2 linked regions of the Variovorax paradoxus genome follow. The protein of the gene in region 1 interacts with the protein of each later gene in a pairwise test. Links are inferred from orthologs where the notes say so. Each region holds a gene or a part of one and is shown on either strand. Other genes may lie near its edges. The genes, in order: recJ and NWF24_RS32945.

Region 1 (15,202 bases):
AGGTGCCGACGTAGGCGTAGACGGGGCCGGAGGTTGCGGCCTGGACGGTGGAGGCCATGGACGAATTGAAGCCGAGGGCTCCGAGGCCGGAGGCCAGTGCGCTGGCTTGCAGAAGTTGGCGACGCGATGGCATGGCTGGTATCCCTGCCTTACTTGATCTTCGCGTTCCAGAAGAACGGCCAGGTCGCGGGCGTGTAGTTGTCCAGCGCCGGGCTCTTGGCCGAGAGGCCGTTGAACTTGCCTACGTTGATGTACGGCACTTCGTCATACACGACCTGCTGCACCTTGCCCCACAGCGCACCGCGCTTGGCAGGGTCGCTCTCGACATTGAAAGCCTGCAGCGCCGACTTCTTGGCGGGCGAATCCCACCAGCCGGGCGCGCCGTCGCCGAGTTGCGGCGGCGAGAGCATCGGCTCGGGGAACTGGCCCGAGTGGGTGACGTAGATGTCCCACAGCTTGGCGTCGTTGCGGCGCTGCACCAGCGTGGCCCAGTCGACCACGTTGAGGTCGACCTTGAAGCCGGCGCGCTTGAGCTGCTCGGCCATCAGCAGCGCCATGTTGTAGTGAAAGTCGTACTGGCGGCTGGTGAGCACGCGGATCGGCTCGCCCTTGTAGCCGGCCTTGGCCGCGGCTTCCTTGGCCTTGGCGGCGTTGCGCTGGTTGTACTGGTCGGCACCGGCGGTCGAATAGAACGGCGAGCCCTTGGGGAAATGGTTGCCCTCGGCCACGAAGAAGCGCGTGTCGCCGAAGCCGGCCGCGAGCATTTCGCCTTCGCCCAGCGCGGTCTGGATCGCCTGGCGCACCGGCTGGCTGGCGGCCACGCCTTCCTTGGTGTTGAGCACGAGGTACGGGAAGCCGAACGAGGGCGTCATGATCGGTACGGTCTTGCCGCCCGACTTCTCAAGGCGCGGCAGGGCTTCCACCGGCAGCAGGTCGGCAAAGTCGTACTGGCCGGCCAGCGCGCCTTCGACGCGCGTGCTGGCGTTGGGCACGGGCACGAAGCGCAGCTCTTCGATGGCCGCTTCGCGCTTGCCGCCGTAGCCGCTTGCGGGCTCCTTGCGCGCCGCGTACTTGTCGAAGCGCGTGAGCAGCACGAACTGGTCGGGGCGGCGCTCCTTGAACTTGTAGGGGCCGGTGCCGACGAAGTCTTTCAGCGGCGAGGCGATCGAATCCTTGGCCATGATGGCGGCCATGCCGCTGGGCAGCGCGAGCTGCGAGAGCAGCGGTGCATAGGGTTCCTTCAGCACCACCTCGACGGCCAGCGGGCCCTTGGCCTTGAGGCTGTCGATTTCCTTGCCCACGGCCTTGCCGCGCGGCGACTGTTCCATCCAGCGCTGCAGGCTGGCCACCACATCGTCAGCCGTGAGTTCGCGGCCGTTGTGCAGCATCACGCCGCGGCGCAATGTGATGGCGTAGGTCTTGCCGTCGGCCGAGATCTTCGGCATGCCCTCGGCCAGCATCGGCACCACGTTCCACTTGGCGTCGAAGGTGTAGAGCGTCTCGTACACGTGCTGCATGATGGTTCCGACCAGGTCGGCGGTCGAGGCCATCGGGTCGAGCGTCTGCGGCTCGGCCACCATCGCCAGCGTGGCGAAGTTGCGCGGGCCCTGGGCCTGGGCGCTCTGGTAGGGCAGCGCGGCGCACAGCATCGCGAGCAGGGAGGCACCCAGCAGGCTGCGCTTCGACAGCATGGGCAGGCGCTGGACAAGACCGACGTGGGGCATGGGGAACTCCTTCATGGGGCGGGCGAGTTTGTGAAAGAAAATTTCTCTTCGGCCCGGACTTTGAAGCAGTATTCATGCCAAATCATCCGTGTTAACCCTCGATAAAGGGTTTTTCTGAAATAGATTTTCATATTGGATGGATACTCGCGGATCTCTTCTACCGCTCACTTCAACCTCAGGAGCCCTCCCATGCCTCTCGAATACCTCGGCGCCCCACCCCTTGCCTCCGACCGCCAGGTTCGCCCCTTCTCCCCGGCCGTGCGCGCCGGCGACTTCGTCTATGTGTCGGGCCAGGTGCCTGCAAACAAGGACGGCGAGATCGTGGTGGGCGGCATCGAGGCGCAGACGCGCCAGGTGATGGAAAACCTCAAGACCGTGCTCGCACTGGCCGGCGCCACGCTCGACGACGTGTGCAAGAGCACCGTGTGGCTGCAGGACGCGCGCGACTTTGGTGCCTTCAACCGCATCTACATGAGCTACTTCGGTGAAAACAAGCCGGCGCGCTCGACGACCGAGGCGCGGCTGATGGTCGACGCCAAGGTCGAGATCGACGTCGTCGCCTACAAGCCCAAGGCCTGATCAGGCCTGCAGTTCGGTCTTGCGCTGGATGATGCGCGAGACCAACCCGTACTCGACGGCCTCCGTGGCCGAGAGCCAGCGGTCACGCTCGATGTCGGCCAGCACCACGTCGATGGGCTTGCCGGTTTCGCGCGCGATCTCGTGCGCGATGCGCTGGCGGGCCTTGATGATTTCCTGCGCCTGGATGGCGATGTCGGTCGCCTGCCCGCCCGCGCCGCCGCTGGGCTGGTGGATCAGGAAGCGCGTGTTCGGCAGGCACACGCGGCGCTCGCGCGGCGCCGCCAGGAACAGGTGCGTGGCCGCACTGCCGACCCAGCCGGTGCCGATCATGTTCACCGGCGCACTGATGAAACGCACGATGTCGTGGATGGCATCGCCCGACTCCAGATGCCCGCCCGGCGAGCTCACGAGGATGTCGATGGGCTTGTCGGGGCTGTCGGCGTCGAGTGCGATGAGCCGGCGCGTCACATCGGCCGCCACCGAATCGCTGATGGTCCCGAAGATCAGCAGCGTGCGCGACTTGAACGCCTTTTCCTCCAGATAGGAGTTGCGCGGCTCGGCGGTGGCGGCGGGCTTGGTGTCGTCGTCGGATTCCATTGAAAACATGGGCTGCATGGAGAAAGCTCCTGTGGTTGAACTGTCTTGACGAACAAGCCCACAGTTTCGTGACATTGCGCGCTATGGCAAGCTGCGGCGATGCTCGATGAACGCTATCTCTCGCAATTCCCGGCGCTGCGAAGCCGGCTGGTTCGCGCGGCGGCGCGAATGCTGGGTGGTCCGGCGGATGCCGAAGACGTGGTGCAGGAAAGCTACCTGCGCGCGCTCGAGGCTGGCGGCATGCCCGAGCCCGACTCGGTGCAGGCTTGGCTGACGACGGTGATGCAGAACCTGGCCATCGACAAGTTGCGGCGGGAGAACTGGATGCAGCGGTGGTTGCGGGATGCTGAAGGGCTTGCGCCCGAAGCACCTTCGGCGGAGACCGATGCGGCGCAGGCCGAGGAAGCCGATCACGCGTTGCGCCTGCTGGCCGACCGCCTTACCCCAACCGATGGCGCCGCGGTGCTGCTTCGCGAAGTCTTCGAACTGAGCTACAGCGAGATCGCCGAGGCCACCGGAAAGACCGAAGCCAGTTGCCGGCAGCAGTTGCATCGCGCCCTGATGCGCTTGCGCAGCGGCGAAGCACCGTCATCGGAGCGTGTGCGAGACGAAGCCGAAACGGAGGCGGCGCTTCACCTCTATCGCCAATCGCTGCAGAACCGCAGCGCGAAGGTGCTGCTCGCCATGCTGCACCAGCCCAGGACGCGCGCTGTCGTGCGTTCAGCAGCAGCAGCAGCAGCAGCGACAACGGCACCGAATACCGTCTGCCAAGTCACTCACGTTGGCGGGCAGCTCGGCCTCGTGCTGACGCTGGGCAACCAGTTCGTCTGCGTGCTGCCGTTGGGCACGCGGAATGTGCACGAGGAGTCGCCGGCCTGACGGTCGCGCGAAACTGGTCCGGCGGCAGAATCCGGCAATGAACAAAAGCTTGTGGGGGATGACGGGAGCGCTCTTCGGCGGACTTTGGATCGCAGTGTTTTTTGCTGCATTTAGCACATTGGCACTCATCCAAGAGACGAAGAGAGAAGATCTCTCGCCCACTTCAGGGCTGTTCATCGGTGTCGAGCCGGGAAGCGGACGGGCGCGATCTACAAACTACGCGGTCATCGAATCCGATGGCCGCTCCCAACGGCTCTCCATCCACGCATGCGAACAACAGATCGCTCGACTGCCAAAGGGCACCATGGTCTCCGTGCTGCACGATGACCACCAGCTCTTTGAGATCACTGCCAATGGCCAGGCGCAATGCACCTATGCGTCCACTGTCCAGGCCTTGGCACAAGCGCGGAGCAACAACCTGCGCTGGACGCTCTCGGGCGCGACGGGTGGCGCCCTGTTGGTGCTGCTGGCAATCTGGTCACGCTGGCGGACCAGCCGCCACCTGACACAGCTCCGAGCCGTTATGCAGCGCCGCGAAGCCGGTGGCGCAGACCGATAGCGACTCAGCCCGCTAGCCGCCCCGCCACCAACTGCAGCACCCGATCGCACCGCTTCGCCAGATCCTGGTCATGCGTGACCATCACGAACGCAGTGCCATGCCGGTGCGCAAGTTCGAGCATCAGCTCGAACACCGTGTCCGCCGTGCTGCGGTCGAGGTTGCCGGTGGGCTCGTCGGCCAGCACGCAGGCCGGTTTCGTGACCAGCGCGCGCGCAATCGCAACCCGCTGGCGCTCGCCGCCCGACAGCTCGGCCGGCCGGTGATGCAGGCGCTGGCCCAGCCCCACGCTCTCGAGGATCTTCGTGGCCGACTGCGCGGCCGCATGGGGCTCCACGCGCCGGATCTTCAGCGGCATGGCCACGTTGTCGAGTGCGCTGAACTCGGGCAGCAGGTGATGGAACTGGTAGACGAAGCCCAGGTGCTGGTTGCGCAGCCGCCCCTGCTCCGCCGCATCGGCGTGCGCGATGTCCTTGCCCAGCAGTTCGACCTTGCCGGCCGTTGGCTCGTCGAGCCCGCCCATCAAATGCAGCAGCGTGCTCTTGCCGGAGCCCGAGGCGCCGACGATGGCCAGCGTTTCGCCGGCATGCACGTCGAGGTCCACGCCGTGCAGCACGGTCAGGTCGAGCCGGCCCTCGTGGAACCGCTTTGTCAGTCCACGGGCCTTCAATACAACTTCACTCATAGCGCAAGGCCTCAGCCGGGTTCACGCGGCTGGCGCGCCAGCTCGGGTACAGCGTGGCCAGAAAGGCCAGCACGAGGGAGATGATTGCAATGGGCATGATGTCGCTGCGCTGCGGATCGCTCGGCATCTTGCTGATCAGGTAGATGTCCTTCGGCAGGAAGCTCGCGTGGAACAGCTGCTCCAGGAAGGGCACGATCACGTCGATGTTGTAGGCGATGCCCAGCCCCAGCAGCAGCCCGGCCACGGTGCCGATCACGCCCACCATCGCGCCCTGCACCACGAAGATGCCCATGATGCTGCGCGGCGAGCTGCCCAGCGTGCGCAGGATGGCGATGTCGGCGCGCTTGTCGGTCACGGTCATCACCAGCGTGGAGACGAGGTTGAAGGCCGCCACCGCCACGATCAGCGTGAGGATGATGAACATCATGCGTTTCTCGACCTGCACGGCCGCGAACCATGTCTTGTTCTGGCGCGTCCAGTCGCGGATGAGGAACTCGCCCGGCAGGGTCACGGCCAGCTGGTCGGCCACGTCGCGCGCCTCGTTGAGGTTCTTGAGCTTCAGGCGGATGCCGGTCGGCCCTTCGAGGCGGAACACCTTGGCCGCGTCCTGCTCGTGGACCATGGCCAGCGCCGAGTCGTACTCGTAATGGCCCGAATCGAAGGTGCCGACCACGGTGAACTGCTTGAGCCTCGGCACCACGCCCGCCGGCGTGACCTGCCCGCCCGGCGCCACCAGCGTGACCTGGTCGCCCGGCTGCACGAAGAGCGAGCGCGCCAACTCGGCGCCGAGCACGATGCCGAACTCGCCCGGCACCAGCTTGTCGAAGGTGCCCTTCGAGGCGATGCCGTTGATGTCGGTGACTTCGGGTTCGAGCTTGGGATCGATGCCGCGCACGATCGTGCCCTTCATGTCCTCGCCGCGCGCAATGAGCGCCTGCGTATTGATGAAGGGCGCCGCGCCGACCACCTCGGGGTTCTTGCGCGCTGCGGCCATGATCTGGTCGAGGCTCTGCAGCGCCTGCCCGTCGCGCGAGAAGATCTCGATGTGCGACACCACGCCGAGCATGCGGTCGCGCACCTCCTTCTGGAAGCCGTTCATCACACTGAGCACAATGATCAGCGCCGCCACGCCCAGCGCGATGCCGAGCATCGAGACACCGGAGATGAAGGAGATGAAGCCGTTGCGCCGCGTCGCCCGGCCTGCGCGCGTGTAGCGCCAGCCGAGCTGCAGTTCATAAGGAAGTCGCATAGGGGCGGAATTGTGGCATCCCGGACTCCCTGGGGCTTCCCGGACAATAGGGAGATGGCCGAAACCCTCCCACGTCACTTGTTGATCCCCTTTGCCGGCCGCGGTTCCCCGGCATGCCGCGCGGCGCTGCCGACGCTTCGGCTCCCCAATCTCGAAACCCTGCTGCAGCGCCTCACCCTCGCGGACACCGACACACAAGACGAAAGCACGCGCTCGCCTCCGCATGAACGCGCGCTGGCGCAGGCGCTGGGCATCGCGGCCGCCGACGGCTGCATCCCCTGGGGCGCGCTCGACGCGCGGCGGCTGGGCATCGCCGCACCCGGCGACACCGAAGGCTGGGGCGTCGTCATGCTGTGCAACTGGCAGGTCGGCATCGACGACGTGGTGCTGGGCGACCCCGCCGCCATAGAAATCGACGCCGACGAATCGACCGCCCTGCTGGAAGCCGCACGCCCCTTCTTCGAGGAAGACGGCATCGTGTTGCACCCCTCCCCTGTGCCCGGCCGCTGGCTGGCGCGCGCGCGCATCTTCGACGGGCTGGCAACCGCCTCCATCGACCGCGCCGTGGGCTACCCGATCTCGCAATGGTCGCCGCTGGCCGATGCCGCGCGGCCGCTGCGCCGGCTGCAGAACGAAATGCAGATGCTGCTGTACACGCAGCGCGTGAACGACGACCGCGCCGCGCGCGGCGTGCCACCCATCAATTCGTTCTGGCTCAGCGGCACCGGCGCGCTGAACAAAGAAGCCGCACCTGCCGCGGCACCGACAGTGAGCGACGCCCTGCGCATCGCCGCCCTGCGCGACGACGGCATGGCCTGGGCCGCCGCCTGGCAGGAGCTCGACGCAGGCCCCGTCGCCGCACTGCTGGCCGACTACACACGCGGCGACGCCGTGTCGCTCACGCTGTGCGGCGACCGCACCGCCCAACGCTACACCGTGCAGCCGCGCGGGCTGGCCGGCTGGGCCAGGAGCCTGTTCGACCGCAAGCGGGCCGCCACCGTGCTGGAGGCGCTATGAAGATCATCGCCCGGGAGATCCCCCCGCGCACCGTCTGGGCGCTGGAGCAGGCCGGCGTGCATCCGCTGCTGGCAAGGCTCTTCGCCGCGCGTGGCGTGCGCGCCAAGGAAGAGCTCGACGACGGCCTCGCACGCCTGCTGCTTCCCGACACGCTGCGCGGCACGCACGAGGCCGCGGTGCTGCTGGCCGACGCCATCGCCCAAGACAAGCGCCTGTGCATCGTCGCCGACTACGACTGCGACGGCGCCACCGCCTGCGCAGTCGGCGTGCGCGGCCTGCGGCTGCTGGGCGCCAAGCACGTGAGCTACCTCGTGCCCGATCGCGTGGTCGACGGCTACGGCCTCACGCCGCCCATTGCCGAGCGCGTGGCCGACAGCGGCGCCGACATGCTGATCACCGTCGACAACGGCATCGCCAGCGTCGAAGGCGTGGCCGCCGCCAAGGTGCGCGGCCTGCAGGTGCTGGTGACCGACCACCACCTGCCCGGCCCCGAGCTGCCCACGGCCGACGTGCTGGTCAACCCGAACCAGCCCGGCTGCGAGTTCGAGAGCAAGAGCATCGCCGGTGTCGGCGTGATGTTCTATGTGCTGCTCGCACTGCGCTCCGAGCTGCGCAGGCGCGGCGTGTTCGACACGGCCACGCAGCCCAAGCTCGATGTGCTGCTGCCGCTGGTTGCGCTCGGCACCGTGGCCGACGTGGTGAAGCTCGACGCCAACAACCGCCGCCTTGTGGCGCAAGGCCTGCGCCGCATCCGTGCCGGCACGATGCCCGCCGGCGTGGCCGCGCTCTTCAAGGCCGCGGGCCGCAATGCATCGGCGGCCACCACCTTCGACTTCGGCTTCGCACTCGGCCCGCGCATCAACGCCGCCGGCCGGCTGGCCGACATGACGCTGGGCATCGAATGCCTGCTGACCGACGACGCAGGCCGCGCCGAAGAACTTGCGCGCATGCTCGACGGCATCAACCGCGAGCGGCGCGACATCGAGGGCGGCATGCGCGACCAGGCGCTGCTGCTGGCCGAATCGCTGTTCGCCACCGATGGCGAAGGCATCGAAGCCCCGCCGCCGGCCATCAGCGTGTTCGACGCGGGCTTTCATGAAGGCGTGGTGGGCATCGTGGCCTCGCGCATCAAGGACCGCTTTCACCGCCCGACTTTCGTCTTCGCCGCGAGCGGCGCGCCGGGCAAGGAACAGGAGCTGAAGGGCTCGGGCCGGTCGATTCCCGGCTTCCATCTGCGCGACGCGCTCGACCTCGTGGCCAAGCGCCATCCGGGCGTGCTGCTGCGCTTCGGCGGCCATGCGATGGCGGCTGGCTGCACGGTCGCGCGCGAGCACTTCGAGACTTTCGAGAAAAGTTTCGCACAGGTGGCCGGCGAATGGCTGGCCGAGGCCGCGCTCACGCGGCAGATCGAGACCGACGGGCCGATCGAGCGCGAGTACATGCGCATCGACCTCGTCGACACGCTGCACCGCGAGGTGTGGGGCCAGGGCTTTGCGCCGCCCACTTTCAGCGAAGAAGTGGAAGTGGTGTCGCAGCGGCTGGTGGGCGAGAAGCACCTGTCGCTCAAGCTCAGGCACCAGGGTCAGCCTATCGACGCGATCTGGTTCAGCCACACCGAGCCGCTGCCGCCGAAGGTCAAGCTGGCGTTCCGGCTCGATGCCGATGAATGGCAGGGCGTGCGCAGGCTGCGCTTCCTGGTCGAAGGCGCTGAGTTTTAAGGGGCCTCGATGTTCGACGGCGTGAGCTACGGCCTGCTGGCTGGCCTGACGACCTGCGGCCTGGTGCTGCTGCTGGTGTTCGGCATGAAGGTCCACGGCTGGTACGCGTTGAGCTGCGCGTGCGCGCTGGCGGCCTTCGCCGGGTTGAACAGCCTCGCGCCTTCCGCGCAATTCGCGCAATGGCCCGCGGCGGCGCTGGTGTTGTGGACAGCATGCCGTCTGCAGTTCGTGCGGCAATTGCTGCGGCTGGAAGATTTCGCGCCTCGACTCGACCGGGTCGCGCAGGCAACGCTGGTCATCTTCGCGATCGCCACGCTCTATGCCGCGCTCGAAACGCAGCGCCTGTGGACACTGCACATGGTGCAGGCGCTGGCTGTGGCTTCCACCTTGATCCTCGCGGCGGGCGCTGTGAAGGTGCTGCGCCGCCAGCCGTGGCCGGCAGCGCTGTTCCTGGCCGGCGCGGCACTGCTGCTCGGCGGCCTCTCGGCCACGCGGATGTCGGCCTGGATCGGGCCGGCGTGGGCGCCGCCCCAGCCGAACCTGGTGCAGGCCGCGGTGATCGCCGAACTGGTGGTCTTCATCTTCGCGCTCGGCATGCGCCTGCGGGGCGATAGCGCCGGCGAGGCACGCACGCAGCAGAAGGCGGGAGACTCGGGCACCGACGCGCTCACCGGCGCCGCCAGCCGCGCCGGCTTCGAGAAACGCGGCGAGGAATGGCTGCACGACGGCCGGCCTTTCTCGCTGATGCTGATCGACCTGAACGGCTTCGAGGCCGTGAACAAGCGGCATGGCCGCGCGGGCGGCGACGCGGTGCTGGCCGCCATCGCCCAGCGCCTGCGCGAGCAGGTGCGCGCCGACGACATGGTCGCCCGGCTCGGCAGCGACGAGTTCGCGATTCTTCTGGTCGGCAGCCCGCCGCGGCAGAAGCTCGCGGAGATGGCCATCCGCATCGAGACCGCAGGCGCCAGGCCGGTGGCCTACGAAGGCCGGTTGCTCGCGGGCGGCGAGCTCAGCATGGGCATTGCCTGCCACCCCGCCGACGGCAGCACGCTGGCCGGCCTGCTCGAATCGGCCGGCCGCGCGCTTCAGCATTGCAAGCGGCAGCGCATGGGGCCGGCCTACGTCTTCGCGGGGGAACATGCGGGCGGCGCGACGGCACGTGAATGATTTCTTCGTAAGCGTTGTCGCACGGAGCGAAATCTTCTTGCTGTGGAGGGGCCGAGCTTTCATGCAGGCCCTTTATCCTTTGCGGCGAACTCACAGGAGGATGTTTTTTCCATGCGCCGCTTTGAACTCATCGAGGGAACCGCCAGCAAATTCTGGGAAATCGAGCAGGCAGACACCGAGCTCAACATTCGCTGGGGCCGCATCGGCACAGCGGGCCAGAGCCAGACCAAGTCGTTCGACGACGCCACCAAGGCAGGCACCGCGCTGACCAAGCTGGTGACCGAGAAGACCGGCAAGGGTTACTCCGAAGTAGGCGTGGCCGCCAGCGCGGCCATCGGCAAGACCGAGGCGAAGCCGAAGGTGGAGAAGCCAGAGCCAGCGGAAAAGCCCCCTACGCCGACGGCCGTCGCCGCCAGCACCACGGCCGCGGATGCGGCACCCACCGAAGGCATCGACAGCCAGGCTGACCGCGTCTTCGAAACCGTGCGCGCGCAGATCGAAGCCGGCACGCTGACCTCCAGCGACACGCTATCGGCCGGCACTCTCAAGCGCCAGCACGGCGTGAGCGAGCAAGGCGCGGCGCTCGCCTTCAAGCGGCTCAAGAATGAGGGCCTGCTGTCAGGCTGGGGCACCAGCTGCACGCCGGCCAAGGACGCCCAGGCCATCGCGAAAGCACTGGGCGCCGCAGCGCCGAGCGCATCGCACGCAGCCCCCCTCGCGACCGGCGCCGAAATGCCCGCGAGCGCCGACACCCCGCCCTGGCTCGCCGCCGGCACGCCCATACGGCTCTCGCCCGACATGCAGCGCGAAGCCTTCCCGTCGCGCCGTTTCCCGCCGAAGCCCTTCGAAGAAGTGGTGAGCGTGGCCGCAGCCTGGCTGCCGGTGCGCCGCAAGCTCGAACTCAACGTCAACATGACCGGCACCGATGCGGCCCTGCAGGCGGCCACGCAGCGCATGATCGACCGCAGCACGCAGCCCAACCCCACGGCCGATGTTGAGGCCGACACCGTGCTGCTGGCGCTCGCGCTGGGCACCGGCGGCCACTACAACGTGAACGAGACGGGCACCGTGCTGGTGAACTACCTCGTCAAGCAATACGGGCTGCCGGACACCATCGACATGGCGCTGGCCGCGCAGCAGATCGAAGTGCAGACCGCCTACGACCGCGCGACGAAGAAGCACCAGAGCAGTTTCAGCGCCACCGTCACCCGCCAGACAGGCAGCAGCTACTACGGCCCGCTGGGCGAAGGCGAGCAGGCGCTGCGCGCGCACCTGGCGCTGGCCGCCCCCGAGGTCTGGCAGGACTGCCGTGACCGCATCGAAGCCGGCCTGCCCAGGGTGCACCTCAGCCGCCAGCCCGCGCTGGCAATGCTGCTGCCCGATGCGCCCGAGATCTCGAACACGCTCGTGCACACGCTCGCGGCCGACAAGAACACGCCCGAGACGATGCACTGGCTGCAACTGACAGCCACCGACCCCGACGCCATCGCGCTGGCCGCGAAGGTCCGCCTGAGCTATTCGACCGGCTTCTGGGGCAGCGGCCCCATGACGAGCACGCTGGTGCAGGAGCGTGGCCTGGACGCGGTTGCGGTACTGGAGCGCGGCGCCGCCACCGACGATGCGGGCGATGCGCTGGCGTGCATCGGCACGCCCGAAGCCGTGCAGGCGCTGGCCCGCGTGGCGAGCAATTCGAAGGGTGCGCTGGCGCGGCTGGCGCTGGCCGTCGACCGCTGGCCGATGGCGGCCATTCCCGCGCTGTCGCGGCTGGTCGCGGCGGGCGGGAAAGACGCCAACCTCGTCACGCCCAGCCTCACGCGCCTGCTGCGCGCGCATGGCTCGGCCCTGCCGGCCTTGCGGCCCTGGCTCGATGCCGGCGCTCAGGCGGTGATCGACCGGCAACTGGCCCTGCTGGCCGGCCCCACCGAGGTGGCCGACGCGAGCGAGCTGCCCGGCGTGCTGGCCGCGCCGCCATGGCTCGCCAAGGTGCAGAAGAAGGCCGCAGGCGCGCTCGTGCTGGAGCCGCTGGCGCTGGCACCGGTGGAGCAATGGGGCGAAGGCGAGCGCGAGAAAGCGCTGCGCCTGAACTCGTGGCAGACCGGCCGCCATGACGCCGCACGCAAGAACACCGAGGCGCTGCTCAACGAGCTGGGTTTCGACGAGAAAAAGGGGGAGGCCATCGGTCCGCTGGGCAAAGCCGCGGCCGCCGCCATCAAGGCCGGCGATGCCGAGGGCCTGATCTCCAACTGGCGCGCCATGGTGGCCGAACGCAAGAAGGCGCGCTACTACTGGTTCACCTTCTATCCGAGCTTCGCGACGCTGCTGCCAGCCGCCATCGGCGTGCCGTTCTGGAATGCGATCGCGGGCGAAACCGAGAGCGACAGCATCGGCATGATGCTGGCCACGCACGGCCTCGCCGTGCTGCCGGGGCTGGTGGCCATGGTGCGCTCCAAGCCCACCGACAACCTCTCGTACGCCCTGAACTACGGCGCAGCCGAGCTGGCCATGCCGGCCGCGCGCGCCTTTGCCAAGCTCAAGACGCTGCGCGCCGAAGGCCGCGAATGGCTGCTGAAGTACCCGCAGCACGCCGCCGCCGGCCTGATCGGGCCCGCGCTCGGCAAGCCCGGCGAGGCGCGCGACTGCGCGGGCTCGGCACTGCGCCTGCTGCAGGCCAACGGCCACGAAGCGCTGCTGCTCGACGTGGCCGGCCGCTACGGCAAGCCCGAGGTGGTGGAAGCGCTGCGCGCCGTGCTCGACGAAAGCCCGCTCGACCGCTTCCCCACCAAGCGCGCGAAGCTGCCCGAGTTCTGGCAGCCGCGCGGCTGGCGCCGGCCCACGCTGAAGAACGGCAAGGCCCTGCCCGACGACACGCTCGACAACCTCGGCCAGATGCTGACCTTTCCGACCAACGAGGAAATCTACGGCGGCATCGCCGTGGCCAAGGAGGCTTGCGACGCCGACTCGCTCGCCGAATTCGCGTGGGACGCCTTCACCGCCTGGCTCGAAGCCGGCGGCCCGAGCAAGGAAGGCTGGGCGCTCACCGCGCTCGGCTTCTTCGGCAACGACGACACCGCGCGCAAGCTCACGCCCTTCATCCGCGCCTGGCCGGGCGAGGCCGCGCATGCACGCGCCGTGACGGGGCTCGACGTGCTCGCCACCATCGGCAGCGACGTTGCGCTGATGCTGCTCAATGGCATTGCGCAGAAGGTCAAGTTCAAGGGCCTGCAGGACAAGGCGCGCGAGAAGATCGACGCCATCGCCGAGGCGCGCGGCCTCAGCACCGAGGAGCTCGAAGACCGGCTCGCACCTGACCTCGGCCTCGACGAGCAGGGCACGATGCGGCTCGACTTCGGCCCGCGCGCCTTCAAGGTCGGCTTCGACGAAACGCTCAAGCCCTACGTGCGCGAAGCCAGTGTTGACGGCGCCGACGGTGTCGACGGCGCGCGCCTGCCCGACCTGCCCAAGCCCAAGAAGACCGACGACGCCGAACTCAGCAAGGAAGCGGTCGAACGCTTCAAGCTGCTGAAGAAGGACGTGCGCACCATCGCCAGCCAGCAGCTGCTGCGCCTCGAAGTGGCAATGTGCGCGCGCCGCCGCTGGACGCCCGAGGTGTTCCGCATGTTCCTGGTCGAGCACCCGCTGGTGCGCCACATCGTGCAGCGGCTGATCTGGGGCGTGTACGCGGTGCAAGGCAGTGCCAGCTACGGCGGCACGCTGCAGGCCTGCTTCCGCGTGGCGGAAGACGGCAGCTACACCACGGCGGAAGATGATCCGTTCGAACTGCCCGAGGGCGAGAACATCCGCATCGGCGTGCCGCATGCGCTGGAGCTGCCAGCCGCCGACGCAGCGGCCTTCGGCCAGGTGTTCGCCGACTACGAACTGCTGCAGCCCTTCGCGCAGATCGGCCGCGACATCTACACGCTGACCGACGAAGAGAAGAAGAGCCTGAAGCTGGAGCGCTGGAAAGACGCCAAAGTGCCCACCGGTCGCGTGCTGGGGCTGGCCAACAAGGGCTGGCGCCGCGGCCAGGCGCAGGACGGCGGCTGCATCTGGTACTTCAGCAAGCCGCTGGGCACGGACCGCGTGATCGAGCTGAGCCTGGACCCCGGCATCATCGTCGGCATGGTGGACGAATACCCCGAGCAGACGCTGGGCCAGGTGCAGGTGGGCAAGCCCTCGGGCTGGGGCGACATGCGCGATGCCGAGGCGCTGCACCAGCTCGATCCGATTTCCGCCAGCGAACTCATCCGCGACATGGAAGGCCTCAGGGCATGAGGCTGCGCCCCTGGATGCTGGCCACGGGACTCGCTCTGGCTGTGGCTGCGGCCGCAGCCCAGGGCACGGCGCCCGAGGTGCCGGCACGGGTGCGTACGGTGGCGACCGGCGGTGAATGGCTCTCGCCGAAAGGCGGCGGCGTGCTCCGCGTCGTGATTGCCGACGAGGGCTTCGAGCATGTGCACTCGCGCCTCTGGATCGAATGGCTGGCCATCGACGAGCGCGGCGCGCCACGGCGAACGGCCCGGGTGCTCGTGAAGGAACTGTCGAACGGCATGGCCGTGCTCAGGCTGGACGACCGGGGCGAGGCTTTCCAGGGCGGCCGAATCCGGCTGCGGTCCACCCACACCTATTCTCAAGACACCACGGACATCACGATCGAGACCGGCAAGCCCGGTCACTACAGGATCCTCTAGCTTCACCCCCACCCATCATGGCCACTTCCAGCAAGTCCTCCCCAGACACCGGCGCATCGAACCTGCAGCGCCCGCCAGCCGAGATCCTGTACGCCGCACAGCTCGCGCGGCTGCAGGCGCAAGACAAAGACCCGCGCCCGCCCGGCTGGGTGCTCGGCCTGAAGGCCGCACGCTCGTTCATCCTCGGCGACGTGGCGCTCGACATCGCGCCCAAGATCGTCGCGCCCGTGGCCAGCATCGAGCGCATGCTCGTCACGCTGGCTACCGGCCGCGGGCTGATGCTGGTGGGCGAGCCGGGCACGGCGAAGTCGATGCTGTCGGAGCTGCTGGCCACGGCCATCTC
Region 2 (15,708 bases), 1.7 Mb from region 1 along the record:
GAGCTCTCGAAGCGAAAGCCGATGCAGTCGTGCGCCAGCAGCTCGCGCGGGTGCACCGGTGTGCCGCGCTCGGCCAGATAGCGCGGCGCGGCGACGATGCTGTTGGCCAGCGGGCCGCCGACCTTCACCGCCACCATGTCGCGCTCGACCATGCCACCGAAGCGGATGCCGGCGTCGAAGCCCCGGCCCACGATGTCGACCAGCGCGCTGTCGATCGACACCTCGACGTCGATCTGTGGATAGGCGCGCAGGAAGCCAGCCAGCGCCGGCTGCAGCACGAACAGGTAGGCCGCACGCGGCAGCGTGAGCCGCAGCAGGCCCGCGGGCCGCTCGGCGCTGTCGCTCAGTTCGTCGGAGGCCGAGGCCAGCTCCTGCACTGCCGGGCGGATGCGTTCCAGAAAACGGGCACCGGCTTCGGTGAGGTTCACGCTGCGCGTGGTGCGGTTGAACAGCGGCACGCCCACGCGCTTTTCGAGCAGCCGCACCGCCTGGCTCACGGCCGAGGGCGAGACACCCAGCCGCACCGCCGCGGCCGAAAAGCCGCGAGTTTCGGCCACGGCCACGAAGGTGACGAGTCCGTCGAGCTGGTCCTGGCGCATGGGTGCGTTCCGTTTGATCTTGAAGAAAACCTTCAAAGTGTTTCGTCGATTGGGCGGATTATCAAAGCGATGCCGCCCGCGCACAGTCAGGCCATCGGTTCTTCCATCCACCCTTCAAGGACATCGCCATGACGGTTTCTTCTTCTCCCAGGACCTGGTTCATCACCGGCGTCAGCAGCGGCTTCGGCCGAGCGCTCGCGCAGGAGGCGCTGGCCGCCGGCCACCGCGTGGTCGGCACGCTGCGCAACGAGGCCGCGCGCGCCGAATTCGATGCCCTGCAGCCCGGCCGCTCCTTCGGCCGCCTGCTCGACGTGACGCAGGGCGCCGAGGTCGCCCGCGTGGTGGCCGAGGTCGAAGCCTCGGTCGGCCCGATCGACGTGCTGGTCAACAACGCCGGCTACGGCCATGAAGGCACGGTCGAAGAATCGTCGCTCGACGAGCTGCGCCAGCAGTTCGAGGTGAACGTGTTCGGCGCAGTGGCCGTCGCCAAGGCGGTACTGCCCTTCATGCGGGCGCGCCGACGCGGCCACATCCTCAACATCACGTCGATGGGCGGCATCGTGACCTTCCCGGGGCTGGGCTACTACCACGGCAGCAAGTTCGCGCTCGAGGGCATCTCGGAGACGCTGGGCAAGGAAGTGGCGAGCTTCGGCATCCACGTGACTGCCGTGGAGCCCGGCGGCTTCCGCACCGACTGGGCGGGCCGATCGATGGTGCGTGCGCCGCAGACCATTGCCGACTACGCGCCGGTGATGGGCCCGGTGCGTGAGCGGCGGCTTGCGCGCAGCGGCAAGCAGGACGGCGATCCGGTGAAGGCGGCGCACGCCATGATCCAGATCACCGAAGCCGCGAACCCGCCGGCCCACCTGCTGCTCGGCCCCGACGCCGTGAAGGTGGTGCGCGAGAAGCTCGGCGCGCTGCAGGAGGAGATCAAGGCGTGGGAGGCGCTGTCGGTGTCGACCGACTTCACGCCCGCCGGCGCCTGACCGACTTGCGAAGGATCAGCGCGGATCCGTGGCCAGCAGCATTTCGACCATCGAGCGCAGATGGCCCTGCAGCCGCGCCGCGCCGGCTTCGTCGAGCGCCAGCGTGGCCTCGTCCATGTACAGCTTGCGGTTGATCTCGACCTGGATGCTGTGCCGGTGTTCGGCAGGCCTGCCGTGCCGGCGCACCAGTTCCACGCCCTTGTAGGGGTGGTTGTAGTCCACGCTGTAGCCGAAGGCGCGCAGGTGTTCGCAGATCTTTTGCGACAGCGCCGGGTCGGCCGTGCTGCCGTCGCGGTCGCCGATCACGAAGTCGGCATGTGCCAGGCCCGGGAAGTCCGTCGCGTGGCTGGCCGCGATGGCCGGCATCGAGTGGCAGTTGATGTGGATGCTGTAGCCGTGGCGCGCATGCGCCTCGTCCACTGCCTGCGCCACCGCCGCGTGGTACGGCCGCCAGCAGGTGTCGATGCGCTGGCGCACCTCGTCCACCAGAAGCTGGCGGTCGTAGATCGGCAGGCCTTCGTCGGTGAGCTTCCAGATCAGGCCCTTGCCCAGGCGCACCTTCGACAGCACGCGCGGGTCGGTGGAAACCGGATCGGTCCAGGCGCCGTCGAGCATCGTGGTGTCGATCTCGGTCGTGTCGCGATTGGCATCGAGATAGCTGCGCGGAAAGTGCGCCTCGATCCACGCCGCGCCCATGGCGGGCGCGAAGGCGTAGAGCTTCTCGACGTGCGTGTCCTCGGCGCGGCGCAGCGTGGCCAGGTCGCGCACTGTGCGGAAGTCTTTTGGGTAGACGGTGCCGCTGTGCGGAGAGTCGAGCACCAGCGGGGTATGCCCGGCGACGCTTGTCACCTGGGCGCGGGTTTGGATCAGTTTCAGAACAGGATGCATAGGCAGGGTTCGGTCAGTCCAATCGGATGCGGGCGAATTCGGCCACCTTCTTCATCTTCTCGATCTCGCCCGCGATCTGCTTGGCGAACTCGGCCGGCGTGGTGCCCGAGGCATATAACCCCTGCAGCGCCAGGCGCTCGCGCACCGCGTGATCTTTCAGCGCGGTGGCCACGGCCTGCTGCATGCGCAGCGCGATCTCGGGCGGCGTACCGGCGGGCGCGACCAGGCCGAACCACGAAGGGTCGTTGTTGACCGGGTAGCCCAGCTCGCCATACGTCGGCACCTCGGGCAGCACGTCGAGCCGGCCGCTCCAGGACACGGCCAGCGCCTTCAGCTTGCCCGACTTCACGTGCGGCAGCGACGAAGCCACCTGGTCGAAGTACACCGGCACCTGGCCCGCGAGCACGTCGTTGATGGCCGGGCCCGCACCGCGGTAGGGGATGTGCACCATCGAGGTTCCGGTGCTGCTCTTGAACAGCTCGCCCCACATGTGGCCGATGGTGCCGTTGCCCGGCGAGGCGTACGACACCTTGCCGGGGTTGGCCTTCAGGTACTTCACCAGCTCCGCGAAGCTGCCGACCGGCAGCACTGAGGGGTTGATGACGATCACGCCCGGCGCCTTCACCAGCTCGGTCACGGCGACGAAGCCCTTGATCGGGTCGTAGGGCAGCTTCTGGTACACGGCCGGGTTCACGCCGTGGGTGGACAGCGTGGCCACGCCGAAGGTCAGGCCGTCGGGCGTGGCGCGTGCCAGCTCGGCCATGCCGATGGAGCCGCCCGCGCCGGCGCGGTTGTCGATCACCACGGGCTGCTGGAGGATCTTGCCGAGGGGCTCGCCGAGCACGCGAGCCGTGATGTCGGTGGCGCCGCCGGGCGGGAATGGCACGACGAGGCGAATCGGCTTGCCCTGGGCAAAGGATATTCCTGGCACGACGGAAGCAGCAGCCAGGGTGGAAATGAAGTGACGACGTAGCATGGGTTTCTTCCAATGAAACAGAGAGTGATGGAGCGATTCGCTGCATTACCTGAAGCAAAGGATAGACCAGCTAACATTCCAGTCTGGAATGTTTTAATGGGCATCCCGCCATGTCACTCCGCTCATGTCACTGCGCCGTCTCAACCCGCCCCTGAACCTGCTGCGCGCCTTCTCGACCGTGGTGCGTTTCGGCGGCGTCTCGCGCGCGGCCGAGGCGCTGCACCTCACGCAGGGCGCGGTCAGCAAGCAGGTGCAGGAACTCGAACGCTGGATCGGCGCGCCGCTGTTCGAGCGCAGCCGCAAGCGCCTGGCACTCACGCCGGCCGGCGAGCGCTACGAGAAGGCGGTGCGCGCCACGCTCGCGCAGCTGGAGGCAGCCACGCTGGAGCTCATTACCAGCGGCGACGGCGGCGGCGCGCTGCACCTGTCCGCCCTGCCCACCTTCGGTGCCAAGTGGCTGATTCCGCGGCTGCCCGACTTTCAGCGCGCGCATCCGCAGATCACGCTGCATTTCGTGCCCTTCGTGCATGGCTATGACTTCGAGCGGCCCGAGCTCGACTGCGCCATTCTTTTCGGCGACGGCCACTGGCCCGGCGCCCGCTCGCACTACCTCGCCGGGCAGGACGTGGCGCTGATTGCCCCGCGCGCCGCGCAGGCCGAGGTGGCCATCCGCACGCCGCAGGACGTGGCGCGCTGCACGCTGCTGCGCCACGTGAGCGTGCCGCAGTCGTGGCTGCAGTGGAGCGAAACGCATGGCGTGCGAGGGCTCGATCCGCTGGCGGGCCCGCAGTTCGACCAGTTCCAGACCATGATCCGCGCGGTGATGGTCGGCATGGGCGTGGCGCTGGTGCCGCGCTGCCTGGTGCAGGACGAAATCGCGTCGGGGCTGGTGGACGAGCCCTTGCCCGGCGGCGGCTACCGCGGCAACGAGGGCTACTGGTTCTGCTACCCCGAAGGGCGCGGCCAGCTGGCCACGCTCGATCATTTCCGCAGCTGGCTGCTCGCGGAGGTGGACCGGGGCAAAGAGGCGCAGGCGCCTGCTTGATGCCTGCTTGATGCCTGCTTGATGCCCGCTTACTCGGGCTTCGCGCCCGAGGCCTTCACCGCCGCGCCCCACACCCCGATCTCGCTCGCCACAAAGCGGTCGAACTCGGCCGGTGTCGTGGGCGCGGGCTCGGAGCCGCGCTCGCGGATGAAGCGCGCCATCTGCTCGCTCTTCAGGATGTCCGTCACTTCGTGGTTGAGTCGCTCGACGATGTCGGCCGGCGTGCCGCGCGGCGCCATCAGACCGAGCCAGCCCACGGCCTCGAAATTCTTCGTGCCGGCCACGCCGCTTTCGCGCACGGTGGGCACATCGGGCAGTTGCGACGAGCGCGTGGCCGAGGTGACGGCCAGCGCCACCGCCCTGCCCGACTTGATGTGCGGCAGCGCGGCCGTCACCGAATCGACCATCAGTGGCACCTGGTTGCCCAGGAAGTCCGACTGCGCCGGCCCGCTGCCCCGGTACGGAATGTGCGTGATGAACACATGCGCCGCCGACTTGTACATCTCGCCCGACAGATGCTGCGTGCCGCCGATGCCGGCACTCGCGTAGCTCAGCCGGCCGGGCTCGGCCTTGGCGCGCGCCGTGAGTTCGGCCAGCGTGCGGATGCCGCTCTCGGGCGTGGCCAGGAACACCAGCGGCACCTTGGCGACCAGCGAGATGCCCACCAGGTCCTTGCGCGGGTCGAAGCCCGGCTTGGCGTAGAGCGTCTGGTTCACCGCCATCGCGCTGCCGGCCACCACCAGCGTGTAGCCGTCGGGCTGCGAGCGCACCACGAACTCGGTGCCGATGTTGCTGCCGGCACCGGCCTTGTTGTCGATGATCACCGGCTGGCCCAGCCGCTTGCCGAGCTGCTCGGCAAGCGCGCGGGCGAAGATGTCGGTGGCCTGCCCCGGCGGGAAGGGCACGACCAGCTTGACCGGCTTGTCAGGCCACGCGGCGGCGTGGGCCAGGCCCGCGCCGCCCAGCAGCGCGACGGCCATCGCAGCAACGCTTGCGCCGAAGTGTCTGCGCTGCATGGCTCAGGGCGCCGAGAGGTGCTTGCCCACGATGCCCGCGAGTTCGAACATCGTCACCTGGTCCTTGCCGAACACCGGCTTGAGCTTGGCATCGGCATTGATCGCGCGTTTGTTCGCCGCGTCCTGCAGGCCATTGGCCTTGATGTAGTCCCACAGCTTCTTGATGACCTCGGTGCGCGCCACCGGTTCGGCGCCGATCACCGCGGCCAGCGAGTCGCTGGGCTTCAGGCCCGCGCCGGGCTTGCGCGGTGCCGCGGCCTTCTTCGCTGCCGGTGCCTTCTTGGCGGCGGGCGTCTTCTTCGCAGCCACCTTCTTGGCCGCAGCCGTCTTGCCTGCGGGCGCGGCCTTGCCGAAGGTCTTGCGCGGCGGGAACTTGCTGCCGCCTTCGCGCGGCGCGAACTCGAAGGTCACCTTGCCCTCTTCGGCGTTCCACGTCAGGAAGGCCTTGAAGGCGCGGCGCGTGCGCATGCTCACGAACTTGTCGAGCAGGTCGGTCTTGCCGGTGGCGAGCAGCTTTTCCATCTGCGCGCGCTCCACCGGCTGCTGCAGGATGATCTTGCCGGTCTTGAAGGTGCAGCTCGGCGTCGGCTGCGCATTGGTCGGCACCGACTTCTCGCAGACGTAGTTGCTGCCATGCTCGAACACCGGCGCGCCGCACACAGGGCATGGGCCCACGGTGTCCTGCTTGCTGAAGTCGATGATCTCGCCGCTGTCTTCGTTCTTGTCGTCGCCGAAGTCGAACTCCAGCTTCCAGTTCTTCGCTTCCTCGTCGTACTTGATGACGATCTCGGAGGTGAAGGGCCAGCCGGCCTTGGAGCGGAAGCCTTCCAGCGGGCCGATGTGCTTGTCGCGCAGCAGCGCCTCGGCCTCGGCGACTTCGAAGGTGCGCCCGGCCGGCGACTTGCCGAACGAGAAGCCGCAGGCGTCTTCGCCGGTGCCGCTCTTGCCGGTGCAGGCGTAGCGGCGGTAGTTTTCGCGCACGATGCCGCTGCAGTTGGGGCACGGCGTCTGCAGGGTCGCGTAGTCGCCCGGCACGGTGTCGCGGTCGTATTCCTTGGCCTTCTTGACGATGTGCTCGGTCATCGCCGCGATCTCGCGCATGAAGGCGTCGCGGCTGAGCGCGCCCTTCTCCATCTGAGCGAGCTTGTATTCCCATTCGCCGGTCAGCTCGGCCTTGGAGAGTTCTTCCACGCCCAGGCCGCGCAGCAGCGTCATGAGCTGGAAGGCCTTGGCCGTGGGGATCAGCTCGCGGCCTTCGCGCAGCATGTACTTCTCGGAGATCAGGCCTTCGATGGTGGCCGCGCGCGTGGCTGGCGTGCCCAGGCCCTTCTCCTGCATGGCCTCGCGCAGTTCGTCGTCGTCGATGGTCTTGCCCGCGCCTTCCATAGCGCCGAGCAGCGTCGCTTCGGAGTAGCGTGCGGGCGGGCGCGTCTTCAGGCCCTTGGTGTCGACCGACTCGGCCTTCACGATCTCGCCCGGCTTCACCGGCACGAGGCGCTTGCCGTCCTTGTCGTCTTCCTTCTCGTCGTCTTGCGCTTCCTTGCCGTAGATGGCGAGCCAGCCGGGCTTGACCAGTACCTTGCCGTCGGTGCGGAAGGGATACTTCTTGCCGCCCTGCTCCACCGTGCTGATGCGCGTGGTCACCTGGTGTTCGGCGCTCGGGAAGAACACCGACATGAAGCGCCGCACCACGAAGTCATAGAGCTTCTGCTCGGCATCGCTCAGGCCGCTCGGGGCCTGCAGCGTCGGGATGATGGCGAAGTGATCCGACACCTTGGCGTTGTCGAAGATGCGCTTGTTGGGCTTGACGTAGTTGCCGTCGACCGCCTGCTGGGCGAACGGCGCCAGGTGCTTCATGCCGCTCGTGGCGAGCATGCCCATGGTCTGCTTGACCACCGGCAGATAGTCTTCCGGCAACGCGCGCGAATCGGTACGCGGGTAGGTCAGCGCCTTGTGGCGTTCGTACAGGCTCTGCGCCAGCGCCAGCGTGGTCTTGGCGCTGAAGCCGAAGCGGCCGTTGGCCTCGCGCTGCAGCGAGGTCAGGTCGAACAGCGCGGGCGAGGCTTGCGTGGTGGGCTTGCTCTCTTCCGTCACCGTGGCGGGCTTGCCGCGCGAGGCGTCGGCGATGGCGCGGGCTTCCTGCTCGTTCCACACGCGGTCGGCGCGCTGTTCGGAGTCGGGCTCGCCGTTAGCCAGGAGCGGCGCGTTGGCCTTCTTCCAGTCGGGGTTGAACCACTTGCCCGGGTACTCGCCGGCCTCGGCCGCGAAGCTGCCGTGGATTTCCCAGTAGTCGCGCGAGACGAACTTGCGGATCTGCTCCTCGCGCTCCACAACGACGGAGAGGGTCGGCGTCTGCACGCGGCCCACGGTCGTGAGGAAGAAGCCGCCGTCGCGCGAATTGAACGCGGTCATGGCGCGCGTGCCGTTGATGCCCACCAGCCAGTCGGCCTCGGAGCGCGAGCGCGCGGCGTCGGCCAGGCCCTGCATCTGCTTTTCGGTGCGCAGCGCGTCGAAGCCGTCGCGAATGGCCTGCGGCGTCATCGATTGCAGCCACAGGCGCTTGACCGGCTTGTGAAGGCCGGCTTTGCCGCCGGCGTATTGCTCGATGAGGCGGAAGATCAGTTCGCCCTCGCGCCCCGCGTCACAGGCGTTGATGAGCTGCGTCACGTCCTTGCGCTTGGCCTGCTTGACCACGGCGTTCAGGCGCGTCTTCGTCTTGTCGACCGGCTTGAGGTCGAAATGAGGCGGGATCACCGGCAGGTTGGCAAAGCTCCATTTGCCTCGCTTGACGTCGAACTCCTCGGGCGCCTGGATTTCGACCAGGTGACCGACAGCGCTGGTCACGACATAGGTGTCGTTCTCGAAATGCTCGTCATGTTTGTCGAATTTCCCTGCAACCGGCGTGAGGGCACGGACGATGTCCTGTGCCACCGACGGCTTTTCTGCGATTACCAAAGTCTTTGTCATCTAAGGGCTCTCTATACTCTGCGGCTTCCCGCGTGCGCACGCGCACACGCGCATGTGTGCATATTCAAACTAACAGACTTCGGCGATGCCTTCCAAATCCCCACTTTCCGCCGGTCGCCGAATCCAGACGCGGCGCTCCGATGTCCATGGCAATGGCGTGTTCGCCGTGCAGGACCTGGCCGAGGGCGAAACGCTGATCGAATACAAGGGCGAAGTCATCAACTGGAAGGAGGCGCTGCGCCGCCATCCGCATGACCCGGCCCAGCCGAATCACACCTTCTACTTTCACATCGATGACGGGCGTGTGATCGACGGCAACGTCAAGGGCAACGCCGCCCGCTGGATCAACCACTCGTGCGAGCCGAACTGCGAAGCCGACGAGGTCGATGGGCGCGTTTATATCAAGGCGCTGCGCAACATCTCCGCCGGCGAAGAGCTCAACTACGACTACGGCCTGATCATCGACGAGCCGTACACGCCGAAGCTCCTGTCCGAATTTCCTTGCTGGTGCGGCTCCGAGCAGTGCCGGGGCACGCTGCTGACGCCCAAGGACGATGAGGACGAAAAGAAGAAAAAGAAGAAGGCCAAGAAGAAGGCTGAAAAGAAAAAGGCCGAGAAGAAAGAAGCCAAGAAGGCTGAAAAGAAGGCCGACAAAAAAGCCGAGAAGAAATCCGAAAAGAAGGCGGAGAAAAAATCCGCCAAGAAGGAAAAGTCCGCCGAGGACTGACCATGAGCAGCAGCACCTCGGCCGCCTGGTTCGAAGACCGGATCGCCGCGTCGGTCGCTCCGCTGCTGCCCGGCTTCGTGGTCGAGGCCGTGGCCGAAATCGACTCCACCAATACCGAGCTGATGCGCCGTGCGCGTGCCGGCCGCGTCGAGCCCGTGCTGCTCGTGGCCGAGCGCCAGACCGCGGGGCGTGGCCGTCTCGGGCGGCCCTGGCAGAGCGCGCCGCAGCAGGAGGAGTCCGCCTCGCTGACCTTCTCGCTTGGCATGCCGCTCGCGCCCGCGGACTGGTCGGGCCTCTCACTGGCTGTCGGTGTCAGCGTGGCCGAAAGCCTCGATCCCTCGGGCGCGCACAAGGTCGGCCTCAAGTGGCCCAACGACGTGTGGGTGAACGACTGCAAGCTGGTCGGCATCCTCATCGAAACCGCGCTGCCGTCCACCGGCAAGCCGGATGCGCCGCGCTATCTCGTGATCGGCATCGGTATCAACATTGGCGCGCGCGAAGGCGACGGCATGCGTACGCCACCGGCCTGGCTGCGCCAGTGGCACCCCGGGGCCACTGCGCCGGAAGTGCTGTGCGAACTGGCCGAGCCGCTGGTGCGCAGCGTGCTCGAATTCGAGGCCAAGGGCTTTGCGTCCTTCGCCGAGCGCTTTGCCGCACGCGACGTGCTGCGCGGCCGCGAAGTGGTGCTCAGCGACGGCACCGCCGGCCTGTGCGAAGGCGTGGCCTGGGGCGGCGAGCTGCAGGTGCGTACCGACGCCGGCCTGCAGCTGATTTCCAGCGACGAAGTGAGCGTGCGCCCTCGCGGCATGGCGCTCTGATCAGTATGAAGCTGCGCCTGCTCCTCATCGTTCTGCTGCTGGCCAATGCCGGCTATTTCTTGTGGGCGCGCGGCGATCTTGCCGGCTTCGGCCTGGCTCCGGCCGCGCTCAACGAGCGGGAGCCACAGCGCATGTCGCGCCAGATCCACCCCGAGTGGCTGCAGATCCGCAAGGAAGCGAAGCCGGGCGCGCCTGCTCCCTGATTCCCCTGATCAATCAAGGTGCCGCTTCACCCTCGAAGCGCACCGTGAACAGCGCTCCCGGCGGCTGCTTGCCAGGATGCGCATCCTCCAGCTTTACCTGCGCGCGGTGCTGGTTCGCAATCTCCAGCACGATCGGCAGCCCCAGCCCCGAGCCGTCGGCCTCGTTGCCGAGCACGCGGTAGAAAGGCTCGAACACCAGTTCGCGGTCGGCCTCGGCGATGCCGGGGCCGTTGTCCTCCACCTGCAGCAGCAGCACATGGCCGAAGGGGTCGGCCAGCACGCGCACGGTGATCAGGCCGGGGCGCTCCGGCGTGGAGGGCGTGTAGTTGATCGCGTTGTCGACCAGGTTGCGCACCAGCTCCTTCAGCAGCGTCGCGTTGCCGTCGAACATCACGCCGGGTGCGCCAGCTTCCGCGCCGTCGTAGCCCAGGTCGATGCGCTTCTCGATCGCGCGCGGCACTGCCTCGCGCACCACCTCGATGGTGAGCCGCGCGAGGTCGCAGGGCTGGTGGTGCGCGTTGGCGCTGTTGCCTTCCGCGCGCGCCAGCGAAAGCAACTGGTTCACCGTGTGCGTGGCGCGCTTGCTCGCGCGACCGATCTGCTTGAGCGATTGCTTGAGCTCGTCGGCGTTAGCGCCTTCGCGCTGCGCCAGGTCGGCCTGCATGCGCAGGCCCGCGAGCGGCGTCTTCAGCTGGTGCGCCGCGTCGGCCAGGAAGCGCTTCTGCGTGCCGATCGAATCGTTGAGCTTGTCGAGCAGTTCATTCACCGACGACACCAGCGGCACCACTTCCAGTGGCACCGACGATTCGTCGAGCGGGCTCAGGTCGCCCGGGCGCCGCTCGCGGATGCGCGCCTCCACCACCGACAGCGGCTTGATGCCGCGCACCAGCGCCAGCCAGATCAGCAGCACCGCCAGCGGCAGGATGGCGAACTGCGGCAGCAGCACGCCCTTGATGATCTCGGCCGCCAGCACCGACTGCTTCTCGCGCGTCTCGGCCAGCTGCAGCAGCGTGGGCGGAACGTCGTCGGTGCCGCTGGCGATCCACATCGAGGCCACGCGTACCTCCTTGCCATGCAGGGCGCTGTTGTGCAGGAACACCTGGCCGGGCGGCAGCGGCTCGTCGAGGCCGGGCATCGGAATGTCGCGCTCGCCGCTCAGCAGCGTGTCGTGGCCGTCGAGCAGCTGGTAGTACACGTGGCCGGCGTCGTCGGCCCGCAGGATCTCGCGCGCCGATTGCGACAGCACGAACTGCGTATGCCCTTCCTTCACCGTCACCAGCTCGGCAAGGGCCTTCACGTTGTGTTCGAGCGCGCGGTCGAAGGGCGCGTTGGCAATGCCCTGCGCCACCAGCCAGGTGACGCCGATGCTCACCGGCACCAGCAGCAGCAGCGGCGTGAGCATCCAGTCGAGGATCTCGCCGAAAAGCGAGCGCTGCGCGCGCTGGAAGAGCTTCATCGCGCCGAGTCCTCTGGCATGCCGCCGCCCGCGCGTGGCGGCTGCCGCGTCGTCGTCACTGGATCTTTTCGAGGCAGTAGCCCAGCCCACGCACCGTCGCGATGCGCACAGGCCCCTTCTCGATCTTCTTGCGCAGGCGGTGGATGTAGACCTCGATGGCGTTGAGGCTCACCTCCTCGCCCCATTCGCAAAGGCGGTCGACCAGCTGGTCCTTGCTCACCAGCCGGCCGGCGCGCTGCAGCAGCACTTCGAGCAGGCCGAGTTCGCGCGCCGACAGCTCGATCATCTTGCCGTCGATGGTAGCCACGCGGCCAGCCTGGTCGTACACCAGCGGGCCGTGGCGGATGGCGTTGCTGGTGGTGCCCATGCCGCGCCGCGTGAGGGCGCGCACGCGCGCTTCGAGCTCCTGCAGGCTGAAGGGCTTGGCCATGTAGTCGTCGGCGCCGTGGTCCAGGCCCTTGACGCGTTCCTCGACGCTGTCGGCCGCGGTGAGCACCAGCACCGGCAGCTGCGAGCCGCGCGCGCGCAGGCGCTTGAGGATCTCGATGCCGTGCAGGCTGGGCAGCCCGAGGTCGAGGATCAGCAGGTCGAACTCGTCATGGGTCATGAGCGCGGTGTCGGCCTGCGAGCCGTTCGCCACGTGGTCGACCGCCGCGCCCGAGGTGCGCAGGCTGCGCAGCAGGGCATCGGCCAGCACCTGGTCGTCTTCGGCAATCAGAATCCGCATGCGTCACCTCCGGCCCGTTCGGGCGCCAAACTGGCGCCGTTCACATTTGTCTCTGGGGCGAGTCTAGCCCGCTGTGTAGGCTTCCAGTCCAATCGTTACCACGGTGGCGATCTCGTCGCCGACGCTGCTTCGGAACTCGCTCTCGGCCTGCGTCACCGCGCTGCGGAAGGCGTCGAGCCAGGCCAGTCCGTCGGCGGTGAAGAGCACGCGCCGCGCCCGCGCATCGAGCGGATCGGGCCCGCGCGTGACCAGCCCCCAGGCCTCGCACTGATCGACCAGCGCACCCATCGCCTGCTTGGTCATGCCGGCGCGCTCGGCCAGCTCCGTGAGGCGCGAGCCCTCGCGCGCCAGGTGCCGCGTGATGTGGATGTGCGCCGCGCTCACCTGCGCGCGCGCCGCGAGGTTCGACAGCGCCAGCGGCACGTCGACGTCGTGTGCCATCAGCTCCAGCACGCGCTCGTCGAAGCGGCGCATGGCGTGGCCGAGCAGGCGGCCCAGGTGGGTCTGGCGCCAGGCATCGGGGTCGGTCGGGAAAGCGGCTTCGGCCATGGCGGCAAATGGTAAAGCAAACTGACCAAAAAATGGGCTTACGCCAACCCATCAGCCCCTACACTACTGTTCAAGCATCCAGCCTGTAGTTAAAAGCAGATCGGATGAAACCCAACACAAACCGTTGATTTTCAAGGAGTTTCCACATGGACGCAGTCGTCAAGGGCGCAAGCATCTCGGTCGCCAACAGTGAAAAAGCCAAGGCGCTGCAAGCCGCGCTGGCCCAGATCGAAAAGCAGTTCGGCAAGGGCACGATCATGCGGCTCGGCGAAGGCGAGGCGCTCGAAGACATCCAGGTGGTCTCCACCGGCTCGCTGGGCCTGGACATCGCGCTGGGCGTCGGCGGCCTGCCGCGCGGCCGTGTGATCGAAATCTACGGCCCGGAATCGTCGGGCAAGACCACGCTCACGCTGCAGGTCATCGCCGCCATGCAGAAGCAGGCCGGCACCTGCGCCTTCGTCGACGCCGAGCATGCCCTCGACGTGCAGTACGCCCAGAAGCTCGGCGTGAACCTGTCCGACCTGCTGATCAGCCAGCCCGACACCGGCGAGCAGGCCCTTGAAATCGTCGACTCGCTGGTGCGCTCCGGCGCCGTCGACCTGATCGTCATCGACTCGGTCGCCGCCCTCACGCCCAAGGCTGAAATCGAAGGCGAAATGGGCGACTCGCTGCCCGGCCTGCAGGCCCGCCTGATGAGCCAGGCGCTGCGCAAGCTCACGGCCACCATCAAGAAGACCAACTGCATGGTCATCTTCATCAACCAGATCCGCATGAAGATCGGCGTGATGTTCGGCTCGCCCGAAACCACCACCGGCGGCAATGCGCTGAAGTTCTACGCCTCGGTGCGCCTGGACATCCGCCGCATCGGCACCATCAAGAAGGGCGACGAGGCCATCGGCAACGAAACCAAGGTGAAGGTGGTGAAGAACAAGGTCTCGCCCCCGTTCAAGACGGCGGAGTTCGACATCCTGTTCGGCGAAGGCATCAGCCGCGAAGGCGAGATCATCGACATGGGCGTGACCGCCAAGATCGTCGACAAGTCGGGCGCCTGGTACGCCTACAACGGCGAGAAGATCGGCCAGGGCCGCGACAACGCCCGCGAGTTCCTGCGCGAGAACCCCGAGCTGTCGCGCGAGATCGAGAACAAGGTGCGCGAGTCGCTGGGCATCCCGCTGCTGGCCGCCGATGCCGGCGCCACGCCCGAGAAGCCGCAGAAGGCGGCCAAGGCCGAGAAGGCCGACAAGGGCGAATAAGCCAGAGCGCGGCTCCCCGGGGGCCGCGCAAGCGACCCCCGCATGGCATTCAACGCCCCGTCCCTCAAAGGCCGCGCACTGCGCCTGCTGAGTCAGCGCGAGCATTCACGCGCGGAGCTGGAGCGCAAGCTGGCAAAGCATGAAGAAGAGCCCGGCACGCTGGCCAAGGCGCTCGACGAGCTGGCAGCGAAAGACTTCATCAGCGAGCCGCGCGTGGTGGCCTCGGTGCTCAACCAGCGTGCCGCCCGCTCGGGCGCGCTGCGGGTGAAGCAGGAGCTGCAGGCCAAGGGCATCGCCCCAGAGGCCATCGCTGAAGCGGTGGCCAGCCTGCAGGAGACAGAAGTCGAACGCGCCACGGCCCTGTGGCGCCACCGCTTCGACGCGCCGCCCGCCGACGCGAAGGAGCGGGCCAAGCAGATGCGATTCCTGATGGCGCGCGGTTTCTCGGGCGCCGTCGTGTCCAAGGTACTCAGGAGCGATTTCGATGAAGCCGACGAATGAAGACCACGCTGTGGAGTCCCGCGTCATCACGCAGCGCGTGCAGTGCGAATGGCGCCGCGCCTATGTGCTGGCGGCCGACCCGAAGCGGTTGCCCGACTGGGCCAGCGGCCTCGCCAAGAGCGCGCTGGTGCCGCATGGCGACCACTGGATCGTGCGCACCCCCGAGAGCGGCGAGGCCCGCATGCGCTTCGCACCGCGCAACGATCTCGGCGTGCTCGACCATTGGGTCGCGCCCGAAGGCGTGCCCGAGGTCTACCTGCCGTTCCGTGTGATCGGCGTTGCGCCCGACGCCTGCGAGCTGCAGTTCACGCTGCTGCGCCAGCCGCACATAGACGATGCGGCCTTCGAGCGCGATGCGCAGTGGATCGCCCGCGACCTGCAGGCGCTGCGCAACCTGCTCGAAGCGGACTGACCGGCCGACTCAGCCGCGCACCACGATCGGCGCGAACTTGCGCCGCGCCTTCAGCTGGTCGGCATCCCACTCGATGCCCAGCCCCGGCGTCTCCGGCGCCACTGCATGGCCGCCTTCGATGCGCAGCCGGCTCGTCGTGAGGTCATCGAGCTGCGGGATGTATTCCACCCAGCGCGCATTCGGCACCGCTGCGCACAGGCTCACGTGCAGCTCCATCAGGAAGTGCGGGCACATCGCGATGTTGTGCGCTTCCGCGAGATGCGCAATCTTCAGCCACGGCGTGATGCCGCCCACGCGCGCCACGTCGGCCTGCACGATGGAGCAGGCGCCCTGCTGGATGTATTCCGCAAACTGCGACGGGTGGTACATCGATTCGCCCACCGCGATCGGCACGCTGGTGCTGGCCAGCAGCTGCGCATGTCCGCGCACGTGCTCGGCCGGCATCGGCTCCTCGAACCATGCCAGGTCGAGCGGCGCGTACTGGCGCGCGCGGCGAATGGCTTCGGCCACGGTGAAGCTCTGGTTGGCATCGACCATCAGCTCGAAGTCCGCGCCCACAGCCTCGCGCACCGCAGAGAGGCGCGC

Evidence for each region.
Region 2: the proteins of recJ (region 1) and NWF24_RS32945 interact in binary tests that used the Escherichia coli proteins (3 or more experiments, as listed by UniProt). The link is inferred for Variovorax paradoxus from one-to-one orthologs.

The regions. Positions count from the first base shown.
Region 1 is NZ_CP102931.1:5,323,819-5,339,020, forward strand. The notes cover bases 6,644-9,643. They hold recJ (single-stranded-DNA-specific exonuclease RecJ), read left to right. Parts: upstream 6,644-7,282; coding sequence 7,283-9,004; downstream 9,005-9,643. Other genes in these bases: NWF24_RS25210 (hypothetical protein), read left to right, coding at 6,644-7,286; NWF24_RS25220 (GGDEF domain-containing protein), read left to right, coding at 9,014-9,643. Also shown: NWF24_RS25170 (lactonase family protein), read right to left, coding at 1-133; NWF24_RS25175 (ABC transporter substrate-binding protein), read right to left, coding at 150-1,724; NWF24_RS25180 (RidA family protein), read left to right, coding at 1,914-2,303; NWF24_RS25185 (ATP-dependent Clp protease proteolytic subunit), read right to left, coding at 2,304-2,918; NWF24_RS25190 (sigma-70 family RNA polymerase sigma factor), read left to right, coding at 3,000-3,779; NWF24_RS25195 (hypothetical protein), read left to right, coding at 3,817-4,338; lipoprotein-releasing ABC transporter ATP-binding protein LolD, read right to left, coding at 4,343-5,020; NWF24_RS25205 (lipoprotein-releasing ABC transporter permease subunit), read right to left, coding at 5,013-6,269; more of NWF24_RS25210, read left to right, coding at 6,324-6,643; more of NWF24_RS25220, read left to right, coding at 9,644-10,171; NWF24_RS25225 (WGR and DUF4132 domain-containing protein), read left to right, coding at 10,283-14,443; NWF24_RS25230 (hypothetical protein), read left to right, coding at 14,440-14,859; NWF24_RS25235 (ATP-binding protein), read left to right, coding at 14,877-15,202. UniProt on the Escherichia coli protein: Single-stranded-DNA-specific exonuclease.
Region 2 is NZ_CP102931.1:7,034,892-7,050,599, forward strand. The notes cover bases 5,314-8,819. They hold NWF24_RS32945 (DNA topoisomerase III), read right to left. Parts: upstream 8,478-8,819; coding sequence 5,514-8,477; downstream 5,314-5,513. Other genes in these bases: NWF24_RS32940 (tripartite tricarboxylate transporter substrate binding protein), read right to left, coding at 5,314-5,510; NWF24_RS32950 (SET domain-containing protein), read left to right, coding at 8,563-8,819. Also shown: NWF24_RS32915 (LysR family transcriptional regulator), read right to left, coding at 1-599; NWF24_RS32920 (oxidoreductase), read left to right, coding at 728-1,585; NWF24_RS32925 (N-formylglutamate amidohydrolase), read right to left, coding at 1,601-2,473; NWF24_RS32930 (tripartite tricarboxylate transporter substrate binding protein BugE), read right to left, coding at 2,487-3,449; NWF24_RS32935 (LysR substrate-binding domain-containing protein), read left to right, coding at 3,574-4,494; more of NWF24_RS32940, read right to left, coding at 4,524-5,313; more of NWF24_RS32950, read left to right, coding at 8,820-9,204; NWF24_RS32955 (biotin--[acetyl-CoA-carboxylase] ligase), read left to right, coding at 9,207-10,022; NWF24_RS32960 (sporulation protein), read left to right, coding at 10,028-10,225; NWF24_RS32965 (sensor histidine kinase), read right to left, coding at 10,239-11,681; NWF24_RS32970 (response regulator transcription factor), read right to left, coding at 11,737-12,408; NWF24_RS32975 (MarR family winged helix-turn-helix transcriptional regulator), read right to left, coding at 12,472-12,957; recombinase RecA, read left to right, coding at 13,104-14,210; recombination regulator RecX, read left to right, coding at 14,253-14,711; NWF24_RS32990 (SRPBCC family protein), read left to right, coding at 14,695-15,123; NWF24_RS32995 (mandelate racemase/muconate lactonizing enzyme family protein), read right to left, coding at 15,133-15,708.